2 regions of the Nocardia sp. NPDC058658 genome follow, and region 2 is predicted to be linked to the other one. Evidence: riboswitches for the same ligand, from Rfam matches in the RefSeq annotation. Region 2 holds a riboswitch; the other holds the start of a gene.
What was found. Region 2 has a riboswitch for S-adenosylmethionine ahead of ACFWUP_RS27265 (AfsA-related hotdog domain-containing protein). Riboswitches for the same ligand answer to the same signal wherever they lie in the genome.

Region 1 (5,231 bases), on a different contig from region 2:
CCGACCGGGCCCGAGGACAAGGGACCACAGCTGAAGTCGCCGGACCAGTTGTCGTCGAAAGTGCGGGTGGAGAACTACAACCAGGACGGCTACGTCGGCACCCAGGTGTTCTTCGACGATCTGTCCTTCGGCGAGGTGGGCCAGCTCGGTGGACTGTCGGATCAGACGCAGGGCATGTTCACCCTCGAGTTCCAGCGCAGTGGTGACCTGGTGAGTCTCACCGGCCGGGTCAATCTGGAATCGGTGCCGCCGCACGGCTCGGACGTGCAGTTCTCCATCGCGTTCCCCGCGCGCGTCGCCAAGACCAACGGCACCCGCGAAACCGCCAACAGCGAGAACACCGTGTCGTGGAAGCTGCCCGCCGGTGAGGTGTCCACCCTGCGCGCCGAGGTCAAATACGCCGACCCCAACACCCGCTCGTTCGCGGGCTGGGCGGGCATCGTCGGCGGCATCACCCTCGCCGTGGCCGCGCTGATCGCCGGGCTGGCGTTCCGCGACCGCAACCCCGCCCCACCACACGCCCCCCGCGGCGGTTTCTCCCCCTCGGAGATGTGGCGCGAGATCTCCCAACGCAGACTGGGCCGCTGACATGGGCGCGGCGGCCCGCTACCTGACCTGGGCAGGCACCGGCCTTGCCGCGCTCGGCGCGAGCACCGCCGCCTACAACCTGCTCACCCTGCGTACCCTGCCGCGCGGCGTCGCAGGCGTGATCGAACCGGTCACTGTCTGCGTGCCCGCCCGCGACGAAGCCGAGCGCCTGCCCGCCCTGATCGCCGACCTGCGGGCCCAGACCGGCGTCCCCCGCCTGCACGTGCTGATCCTCGACGACGCCTCCACCGACGGCACCTACGACGCCGCCCTGGCCGCGATCGCCGGTGACGAACGTTTTACTGTCCTGCGTTCGGCCGCCCATCCCGCTCCCGGCTGGACCGGCAAGGCCGCCGCGTGCGCGCGCCTGGCCGCCCGCACCGACGCGGCGGCCCTGGTCTTCGTCGACGCCGATGTGCGCCTGGCACCCCACGCCGTCGCGGCAGCGGTCACCGAATTGCGCAGGCGCGGAGCGGGTTTGGTCTCGGCCTGGCCGATCCAAGAAGCGGGTTCGACCACCGAACGCCTGGTCCAGCCCTTGCTCGCCTGGTCATGGGCATCGACCCTGCCCGTCGGCCCCGCCAACCACAGCCTGCGCCCCTCGACCGCCGTCGCCTGCGGCCAGTTCCTCGCCGTCGACGCCGAGGCCTACCGCGCCGCGGGCGGGCACGCGGCCGTAGCCGCCAGCGCCACCGAAGATCTCGACCTGGCCCGCTCGATGCGCCGAGCAGGCCACCGCACCGCCCTGGTCACCGCCGGCCCGGCCGCCAGCACCCGCATGTACACCGGCCCCGCCGAACTCACCGACGGCTACACCCGCTGGCTCTGGTCCGCCTACGGCGGCCGCCGCGACACCGGCACCGTCATCGGCATCCTCGCCGCCCTCGCCTACTGGATCCCCCCACTGGCCGCCCTACTCGGCCGCGGCCGAACCCGCCGCGCGGGAATCCTCGGCTACCTGGCCGCAGTCACCAGCCGCCTCACCGCCCGCACCATCGAAACCCGCCGCCCCCCAACACCTTCCGACCTAGCCTCAGCCCTGGCCCACCCGGTAGCAGTGGCCCACTACCTATCCCTGTGGACCCGCTCCCACCACCGCCACCAAACCGGCCGCCTCCGCTGGAAGCAGCGCCCCCTGGTCGCTCCCGACGAGGCCATCGCCCGCCGCGCCTGACCGAGTACCAGCTTGTCGACACAATTGGCGGCCGTCGACTTCTGTAGCACCGTTGCACCGCGCTACCCTGTGGCATGACCGCGATGAGCGTCCGTGCACGCATCCGAGGCAGTCGCCATCAAGTGACTCTGCCTCAGGAAATCCGTGCCGTCCTGCATGTTCGCGAGGATGACGAACTGGAATTCACGGTCAGCGAGGCTGGTGATGTCACGGTGCGCGGCTATCGGTCGATCCCGGTCGATCAGGCATGGTTCTTTACCCCGGAATGGCAGCGCAAAGAGCAAGAAGCTGACCAGGAACTGGCCGCGGGCGTCCCGCACGAGGTCTTCGAAGACGGTGACTCGTTCTTGCGAGGACTGGCCGCCTCCGCAGGCATCGACCTGGCCGAGATCCAGCCCGAGCGGCACTGATGCCCCCCTATGCCTGGTTGACGCTCTTCACCCGAGATTGGCAAAAGTTGACTCGCGATCAGCAAGTAGCCTACCTACGATCGGTGTCGATCCTGGTCGAAGATCTGCGCGCCGGAGCCGGGTTCCGCCCTGGACTGCGCGTCAAGAAGATGAAGGGCTACGACAACATCTGGGAGATGACGTGGGCGCCGGACGGGCGCGCGACGTTCAGTTACGGCGACTCGGTGACGACGGGTGAGGCCCCTGTGATCTGGCGGCGAATAGGCACACACGACATCTTCACCGCTCCATAAGCGAACGACTGTCGCCACGGAGGGTGCCTCAACCGCGCGACGGCGCCTGGCAGGTTTCAAGGAACCTCAGTGATGCCGACGGTCGGAAAGAAGAAGCACGACCGCCCCGCGTTGTCAGTGGTTCCGAAGACGGCAGCCAGCACAGTGCCACGCCCAGTGTCCACAGGCACCGCACGCACGCCACCGACGGGAACAGCGGCGAAGAGAAAGTCGCGAATCGCGTTTTCAGCCAGCGGCCGCAGTTCGACAGGAACCTCGGGCGGAACCATCGCCCGCACGATGTCGGCGATGGGCCCCATCGAAGCCATCCCGCCGCGGCCGGTGCTGATGTTGAGCCAGGCCACCTGCATCCCGGAGGTCTTCGTGGCGGCCGTGTCGGGGGCGAGTCCGTAGGGCAGGAAGGTGAACAGCGTCTGGCCGGACTTCACCGCCGACAGGTCGAGGCCTGGGATGGGCAGCGTGTTCGTCGGCCACGGACCCGGCACCGCACCCGCGACCGCCGGGACGAGGCCCGCGCCGTCACCGGTGCAGTTCGCGGCGACCGTCGGATAGAGGAACGGCTGAATACCCATGGCTTTCAGCGTCTCGACGACGGTCTGGTAGGCGCCGAGGAGATCGCCCGGACCCGCGGCTGGAGTGGTGCTCGGCGCGTCCCTGGTGACGGCGGGCGTCACCGGCGCGGCCGGTTCAGCGGCGGCCGATGGCGCGGTCAGCAGCAGCGCGGCGGCGCAGGCCGTCAGCGCGGTCAGTGTGGTGCAACGACGCCCCATGTTCACGACGTACTCCTCATCGACGCAGAGAAGGCCGACGCTACCGCCTGCGATGGGTGAATCAGGAGAGGTGAAGTAACCGACCGTTCGGCGCGTCGCAATCCCACAGCGAACCGAACCGGGGCAATTGTGGCCACCCCGGCGGCCGGTTCCAACCCCTGCGCTCACGCTGATTTCTACCGTTGCGACCACGACACCTGTGTCACATGCTGATTCAGCTCGGGCCGCGAGGCCGGCGAGCACAACCATCCAGAGCGACCGAGAGACCCGGCTCTACGACGTCGCAGCAACCCGCCCTTCGAGGGTGCGGGTGCTTCTGCCGGGATCGATGGAGGAGTTTTTCGTGCTGACCGCGTCCACTGTCTCCGGCGCCGAGACCGCCCCGCCTGGCGACGCGCCCGCTGAGCTGGAATCCGCAGGCGACCTACCCCGGATCGCCGGATCCTGGCACCCGTGGCGGTGGGTCGTAGCGGTGATCGCGCTGCTGCTGGTGGCACAGTTCGCTCACGGCCTGATCACCAATCCTGGCTGGGACTGGGGCACTTTCGCCCAGTACTTCACCGCGAAGTCGGTGCTGGCCGCCCTCCAGGTCACCCTCGAGCTGACGCTGTGGGGCACCGTCCTCGGTTTCGCGATCGGCACCCTGCTCGCGATCGGGCGAGTGTCGAACAATCCCGTGCTGCGGGTGATCGCCTGGACCTACATCTGGGCGTTCCGTTCGATCCCGCTGATCGTGCAGCTGCTGTTCTGGTTCAACATCGCCTACCTGTACCCCCGGCTGTCGGTGGGCATTCCGTTCGGGCCCGCGTTCTTCGACTTCGAAGTCAACGGCGTGATCAGCGGTTTCACCGCGGCGGTAATCGGCTTGGCCCTGCATCAGGCAGCGTATTCGGCCGAATTGATCCGGGCCGGTCTGCTCGCCGTCGACGGCGGGCAGTTGGAAGCCGCTGCGGCGCTGGGTATTCCGCGCTGGCGGCAGTTCCGCACCATCGTGTTGCCGCAGGCGATGCGCTCGATCCTGCCGAATGCGGCCAACGAGGTGATCAGCCTGTTCAAGGGCACCTCGATCGTGTCGGTGATGGCGATCGCCGAGCTGTTCTACCAGGTGCAGGTGATCTTCGGCCGCAACGGCCGGGTGGTGCCGCTGCTGATGGTGGCCACCGCCTGGTACATCGTGCTCACCACCGCGCTGACGATCGTCCAGTTCTACATCGAACGCCATTACGCCAAGGGCGCGCAGCGTGAGTTGCCGCCGACACCGTGGCAGCGGGTTCGCGCCAAGGTCACCGAGATCGCCGTCGCACCCCGAGGAGCCACCCGATGACCGCCGCGGTACAGGCACGGGGAATCCGTAAGTCCTACAACGGAGCCGAGGTGTTGCGCGGTGTCGATCTGGCGGTGCGCACCGGCGAGGTGGTGGCGTTGATCGGGCCGTCCGGGTCGGGCAAGTCCACCTTGCTGCGGGTGCTGAACCACCTCGAGGCGCAGGACGCGGGCACCGTGCACGTCGACGGCACACTGATCGGCTACCGGCAGCGCGGCAACACACTGCGTCCGCTGCCCGACCACGCGGTGCGCGCCCAGCGCAGCCGGATCGGCTTCGTGTTCCAGCAGTTCAACCTGTTCCCGCATCTCACGGTGCTCGACAATGTCGTGCTGGCCCCGGTCGCGTCGCAGGGTCGTCCGCGCGCTGAGGTGGTCACCGAGGCGAAACAGCTCCTCGACCGGGTGGGACTCGCCGATTTCGCGGATGCCTACCCCCGCAGGCTCTCCGGCGGACAGCAGCAGCGTGTCGCCATCGCGCGGGCCCTGGCTCTGAAACCGCAGCTGATCCTGTTCGACGAACCCACCTCCGCACTCGACCCGGAACTGGTCGGCGAGGTCCTTGCCGTGATCCGCGATCTCGCCTCCACCGGCACCGCCCTGGTGATCGTCACCCACGAAATCGGGTTCGCCCGTGAGGTCGCCGACACGGTCGTCTTCCTCGACGAGGGAC
Region 2 (5,231 bases):
AAGTGGGTTGTCCGCCCGTGGGCGGTTCGCCTGGCCCAGCGTTGGACGCCGGCCCCGGTGATCCGCCTCGGCGGCCGCCCGGGCTTCGCGCCCCGCTTCCGCTACGACTCGGCACCGGGCCTGGCCGAAGCCCTGGTCCGCGACTTCCGTGCCACCCTGCCCGCAGGCCTCGCCTACGCGGTCGGCGCCAGAGCCGACGACTTCGCCGCGGCACCCCTCGATACCCGCGCCGAAGCCCTCGCTCAACCCGTCCTCGTCGTCCACGGCCGCCACGACCACCTCTACGACAGCACCGAAACCCTCGTCCGTTTCGCCGCCGCCGGTGCGCAAACCCATCTCGTGGAACACGCGGGCCACTCACCGCAGGTGGAGCAGCCGGACGAATTCGTCTCCGTGCTCAGCGAATTCATCGCTAGAACCCGCTGACCGCCGAGACCACGAAGGTGTCAGGCACGCCCTGACCCATCGGCCCGCCCTTGTCGAATTGCGACGACACGACAAGCGCCCGATCGCCCGAATGCACCAGCGTCGTAGGAATACTCAGTGTGGGATCGTGGAATTCGCCTGCGCGGGTGGCGGTTGCGCCGTTGTCGGTGAGCGTCCAGCGGCTGATGGTGTTGTCGAGATTGTGGACGATCCACAGCGTGTTGTCGCGCAGCTCCAACCCGTCACCGTTGCGAGCATCGCCGCCGCTCAGCGCTACTTTTCGGATGGGCTCCGCGCCACCGGCGAGATCGATGCGATACAGCTCGGCCGCTGACATCGCGACGACGATCAGATACCGTCCGTCCCGATCGGCCGCAATGCCGTTGAGCGCGAACGCCTTCGGATCGCCGGCCATCGCGGTCAAATCGTAGGCGACAGTTAATTCACTACTGCCGATCGCGGCTTTGTAGACGACATTGCGAACGCTGTCGGTCAAATACGCCGTCCCGTCGGCGCCGAAGTCCAGATCGTTGACGAATCGTGGTGCGGCACCGGGCACGTCGAATCGCGCGAGCAGCGCCCGCGAGCCGGTGTCGTAAACACTCACTCCCACACCGGAATCGATCACCCACAGTCGACCATTCGAATCGACTTTCACCCCGTTCGCCGTCTTCCTCCCGTCGGCACCCGCGGGCAGGAAGACCTCCGCGCGCGCGGCGTTTGCACCCGCGCGATACACCGAACCATCGGCGAACGACCCGACGTAGGTGTCCCCGTTGCGCGGGTCTAGGCCGATGCCCTCGGGGTACACGGCGTTGCCGGGCAATTCGTACGCCGTGCTCAGCGTGGGCGCGGCGGGCGAGGTCCCGCACGCGGCGAGGGTCAGGCAGGCGGCGGCAAGGGTGACGGTTCGCAACATGGTGAAGCCTCTCGGTGATGTAATGGCAAACATCAATCAGTAGGCAGTAACGTAGATTAGAGTCGTTATGATCGTCAACAGGGTTACGAATTGATGGGCGGATATCATGCACGCATGACGTCCATGCCCGCCGCCGAGAGGCTCGGCTCGTACCTCAAGCGGGCCGAGCAAGCCCTGATCGCGACGAAGACGGCCGCGCTGAAACCGGCAGGCCTGACCGTCCCGCAGTACAGCGCGCTGATGTACCTCGCGGAGAACCCCGGCATCTCGGCCGCCGCCTTGGCGAGGCTGGCGGGCGTCACCCCGCCGACGATGAACACTGTCCTGACCAACCTGCAGGACCGCGGCCTCGTCGATCGCACCCCCCACGAGTGGCACAAGAACGTGCTGGAAACCCGCCTCACCGAGCAGGGTCGTGCGGTGATGAACGACGCCGACGCGCGCGCGATCGCAGTGGAGCGCACCCTCGCCGAGCAATTCACCGCAGCCGAGCTGGCGGTGTTGCGGGAGCTGCTCACCCGCAGCACGCAGGCGCTCGACGAGATCCGCGACAACCCGGCGTGACGAAAAAAGCCCGCCGGATGGTCTCCGGCGGGCTTTGAAGAACTTCAGGTCAGCTCTCTACGGCGACCTTCACCTTGCTCAGCGTCTCCTGCATTCCCGCAATCAGATCGGCTTCGAACTTCTGCTCGCCGCCCATGGCGACCTTGATCGTCTTGACCAGCCAGCCGGGCAGGCCCTTGGGATCGACGGTGCGGGTCTCGACGACGCGCGTGCCGGTAGCGGTGGGGGAGAGTTCGTAGGTCCAGGTCGTGCGGTTCTCGTTCATCCGGAAAGCGAACGCCGTGTTCGGCTCGAAGCGCACGATCCGCGAGGTGGTCGGGTAGATCTTCCAGCCGACCTTGTTGACGTTGACGGTGAACGCGCCTTCGCGCACGCCGCCGACCGCGACCATCTTCACCGTCGTCGGGCTGAACTCGGACATCCGGCTCAGATCGGACAGGACCGACCAGACCTTCTCCGGCGATGCGGCGATGTCGATGCTGGCTTCGAGAGTGTTCGGCAACGGTGCCTCCGGGATATACGTGACGGACTGTCACGCTCAGCATAGGCACCTGGTTTCCGCCCTACCTCCGCCCGTGGGCGGATTTTTCGCATGCTGGTCGGAAAGGTTTTCAAAATTATTGCGGCCGTTTACCTTTCGGAGCACGGTCACGAGTTCCAGCATCGAGCCCCGGCTTGCTGGGCGGCAACCCTCCAGCGGCGGCGGGGTGCTCCGGGTGACGACCGGATGGCGGGACTCACCTGCTGTAAGCGTCTTTCTGGAGGTCTATCCATGTCTGTAGTCCAACTCGACGCCACTCGCGCCCCGGAAGCGGTGGCGACCGCGTTCGTCGTGGTGGCCGACCGTTTCCTCGGGATCACCGCGGACGAGCGGGTACACACCGTCTCGGGGCTGGTGGCGCTGTTGCGCAGCGGTCGGTTCGTCGATCAGGAACTGGCCGTTCACCTGGGCCAGGGCATCACCCGTCACGATCTCGACTACCTGGAGCACGTGGCGGCCGTGCACGCACCGCAGGCGCGAGTCCGGGTGGTCGGCGAGATCGCCGAGCCTGCGCGCAGGCACCATGTGCACAAGTACCAGCACTCCAATGTGCTGTTGGCGGGGCTGCGGCGTATCGAGGAGAACGCCTTCGAAGCGGATCTGCGTCTGGACAGCGACAACGAACTGCTGCTCGACCACCAGACCGGTGAGCACGTGCAGGGCATTGTGGTGATCGAGGCGGTGCGGCAGCTGTTCCTTGCCGCGTTCGAACTCGAGTACGGGGTGCGCAGGCCGCAGGAGCACTTCTACATCGTGTGGAACAACGTCGACCTGCGGTTCACTTCGTTCCTGTTCCCGCTGCCCGCGACGCTGCACGCCCAGCTCACGCCGATCTCGATCGACGATCCGGGCAAGCTGCAGTTCGTCATCGAGACCGAGGTGCGCCAGTTCGACAAGACCGTCGCCGGCTCGCGTATCGAGTTCACCGCGCTGCCCAACGACCGGATCGCCCAGATCGAACGGGCGAAGGCGGCCAAAGCGGTCACCGCGCATCTGGGGGTGCCTGCGTGAGCGGTCAGCGCCCGAGGGCTGCGTTCTTCGACGTGGACGAAACCCTGATCACGGTGAAGTCGATGTTCACTTTCCTGCGATTCTGGCTCGCCGAGAACGGTGACGACGGCAGCGAATACGCCCGTGTCACCGACGATCTCAAAGCCAGGGCCGAGGCCGGTGCGCCGCGCGAGGAGATCAACCGGGAGTACTACCGGACCTACCGCGGTGTCGAGTACGCCGCGCTGGTGGCGGCCGGTCAACGCTGGTTCGACGAGTTCGCGGCCGAGGGTGCCGCGTTCTATGCCGATGCGGTGCAGGCACTGCGGGAGCACCGGGACTCCGGGGTTCGCACGGTACTGCTGTCCGGTTCTTTCGCACCGGCGATCGCACCCGTGGCCGCCGCGGTAGGCGCCGACCACATCATCGCCACCGAACCGCTGGTCGACGCGAACGGCGTGCTCACCGGCGAGGTGCGCGAGCCGATGATCGGCGCGGCCAAGGGGGAGGCGGTGGTGGAGTACCTGCGCGAGCACGGCATCAGCGCCAACGACACCTGGGGTTACGGCGATCACGGCACCGACCTGCCGTTCCTCTGGTTGGTGGCCCGCCCCGCCTACCGCGGCACCGACCCGAAACTGGTGGCCGCCGCGCGCAGCGGCACCTGGCGGCACCTGAGCGACCGCCTCGGCGACGCGACCGGCAACGAATTCTCCGATGATCGAAAGGTGGCTTCCGTATGGTGAAGCGTCTGTACGACCTGACCCCCACCACCCAGGGGCCGCTCTACCCGCCCAGTGAAATCGTGGATGCGGCAGGCGATTTCATCGTCGTCGGATTCCTGAACGAGGCCGGTCCCGATGGCTCGGTAGTCCGGCGCTGGGGCCGAGCCGTGGTCGCGGCCGACACCCCACTGCCCACCTTCGGCGAAAGTCTGCCCTACAAGGTGATTCATGAACTGCCGGAAGAACTCTCGGCCGAAGACAGCGACCTGGTCCTGCACACGCTCCCACTCCCGTTGCCCGCCAACAACTATCCCATCGTCTTCGCGCCCGACCAGCTACCGGCGGCCGCCACGGTCACCCGCCCCAGCTACCCCTTCCACGAAGTCCCCATCCCCGACCTGCGCCCCGAAGACGGCCGCAAACTCACCGCCCCCGTCACCCTCGGCGACTGGCTGAAAGCCCGCGGCACAGTGGAAGTCTCGATCACCGACGACGACCGCAACGCCCACTTCGCCTTCGAACTCGCCGGCCTGATCCCCGACTCCCTCTACACAGTGATGTCCCTCCGATCCCACGACCTCGACCCCGAAAACCCCACCCGCCCAGGCCCTCTCGGCATCCCCAACGTCTTCATCACGACCCCCGAAGGCACCGCCACCTACCAGGCCACCCTCCCCAACCCCTTCCCTGACCCGAAAACCCCCGGCGCCAACCGCGTCATCAGCGTCGTCGTCCTCTGGCACAGCTATCAACAGAACTACGGCGGCGCCATAGCCCACTTCGGCCTGGGCGGCGACATCCACGCCCAACTGAAACTCCCCACCCCCACCTTCGAAGAATTCCGCACCCATCCCTGAACCCGATCCGCCCGACGCCCGCATGCCGACCGGCGTGCGGGCGTTCGTGCTGATCCGAGACGTCAGCCGGCCGCCTGGTCGGCCTCGGATTCGTCGGGATACGCGAAGTCCTCGATGGTCCAGGGGTCGGTGGTCCGATCGCGCCAGGCCACGCGGCCCGCGGGGAGCGTGACGAGCTCGGCCAAGGACGAGTCGCCGGCCACCACGTG

Region 1: another riboswitch for S-adenosylmethionine. It lies ahead of ACFWUP_RS18755 (amino acid ABC transporter permease); the one in region 2 lies ahead of ACFWUP_RS27265 (AfsA-related hotdog domain-containing protein).

What each region holds. Positions count from the first base shown of each region.
Region 1 is NZ_JBHXRR010000012.1:77,831-83,061, reverse strand. Features, by position in the region: gene ACFWUP_RS18780 (LppM family (lipo)protein) at 1-588, shown strand, start outside; gene ACFWUP_RS18775 (glycosyltransferase) at 590-1,762, shown strand; gene ACFWUP_RS18770 (AbrB/MazE/SpoVT family DNA-binding domain-containing protein) at 1,837-2,172, shown strand; gene ACFWUP_RS18765 (hypothetical protein) at 2,256-2,465, shown strand; gene ACFWUP_RS18760 (hypothetical protein) at 2,522-3,235, opposite strand; SAM riboswitch class I at 3,478-3,570, shown strand; gene ACFWUP_RS18755 (amino acid ABC transporter permease) at 3,669-4,559, shown strand; gene ACFWUP_RS18750 (amino acid ABC transporter ATP-binding protein) at 4,556-5,231, shown strand, end outside.
Region 2 is NZ_JBHXRR010000027.1:1,751-6,981, forward strand. Features, by position in the region: gene ACFWUP_RS27245 (alpha/beta fold hydrolase) at 1-426, shown strand, start outside; gene ACFWUP_RS27250 (SMP-30/gluconolactonase/LRE family protein) at 413-1,345, opposite strand; gene ACFWUP_RS27255 (MarR family winged helix-turn-helix transcriptional regulator) at 1,460-1,909, shown strand; gene ACFWUP_RS27260 (SRPBCC family protein) at 1,959-2,411, opposite strand; SAM riboswitch class IV at 2,556-2,668, shown strand; gene ACFWUP_RS27265 (AfsA-related hotdog domain-containing protein) at 2,682-3,461, shown strand; gene ACFWUP_RS27270 (HAD family hydrolase) at 3,458-4,186, shown strand; gene ACFWUP_RS27275 (hypothetical protein) at 4,180-5,022, shown strand; gene ACFWUP_RS27280 (hypothetical protein) at 5,085-5,225, opposite strand.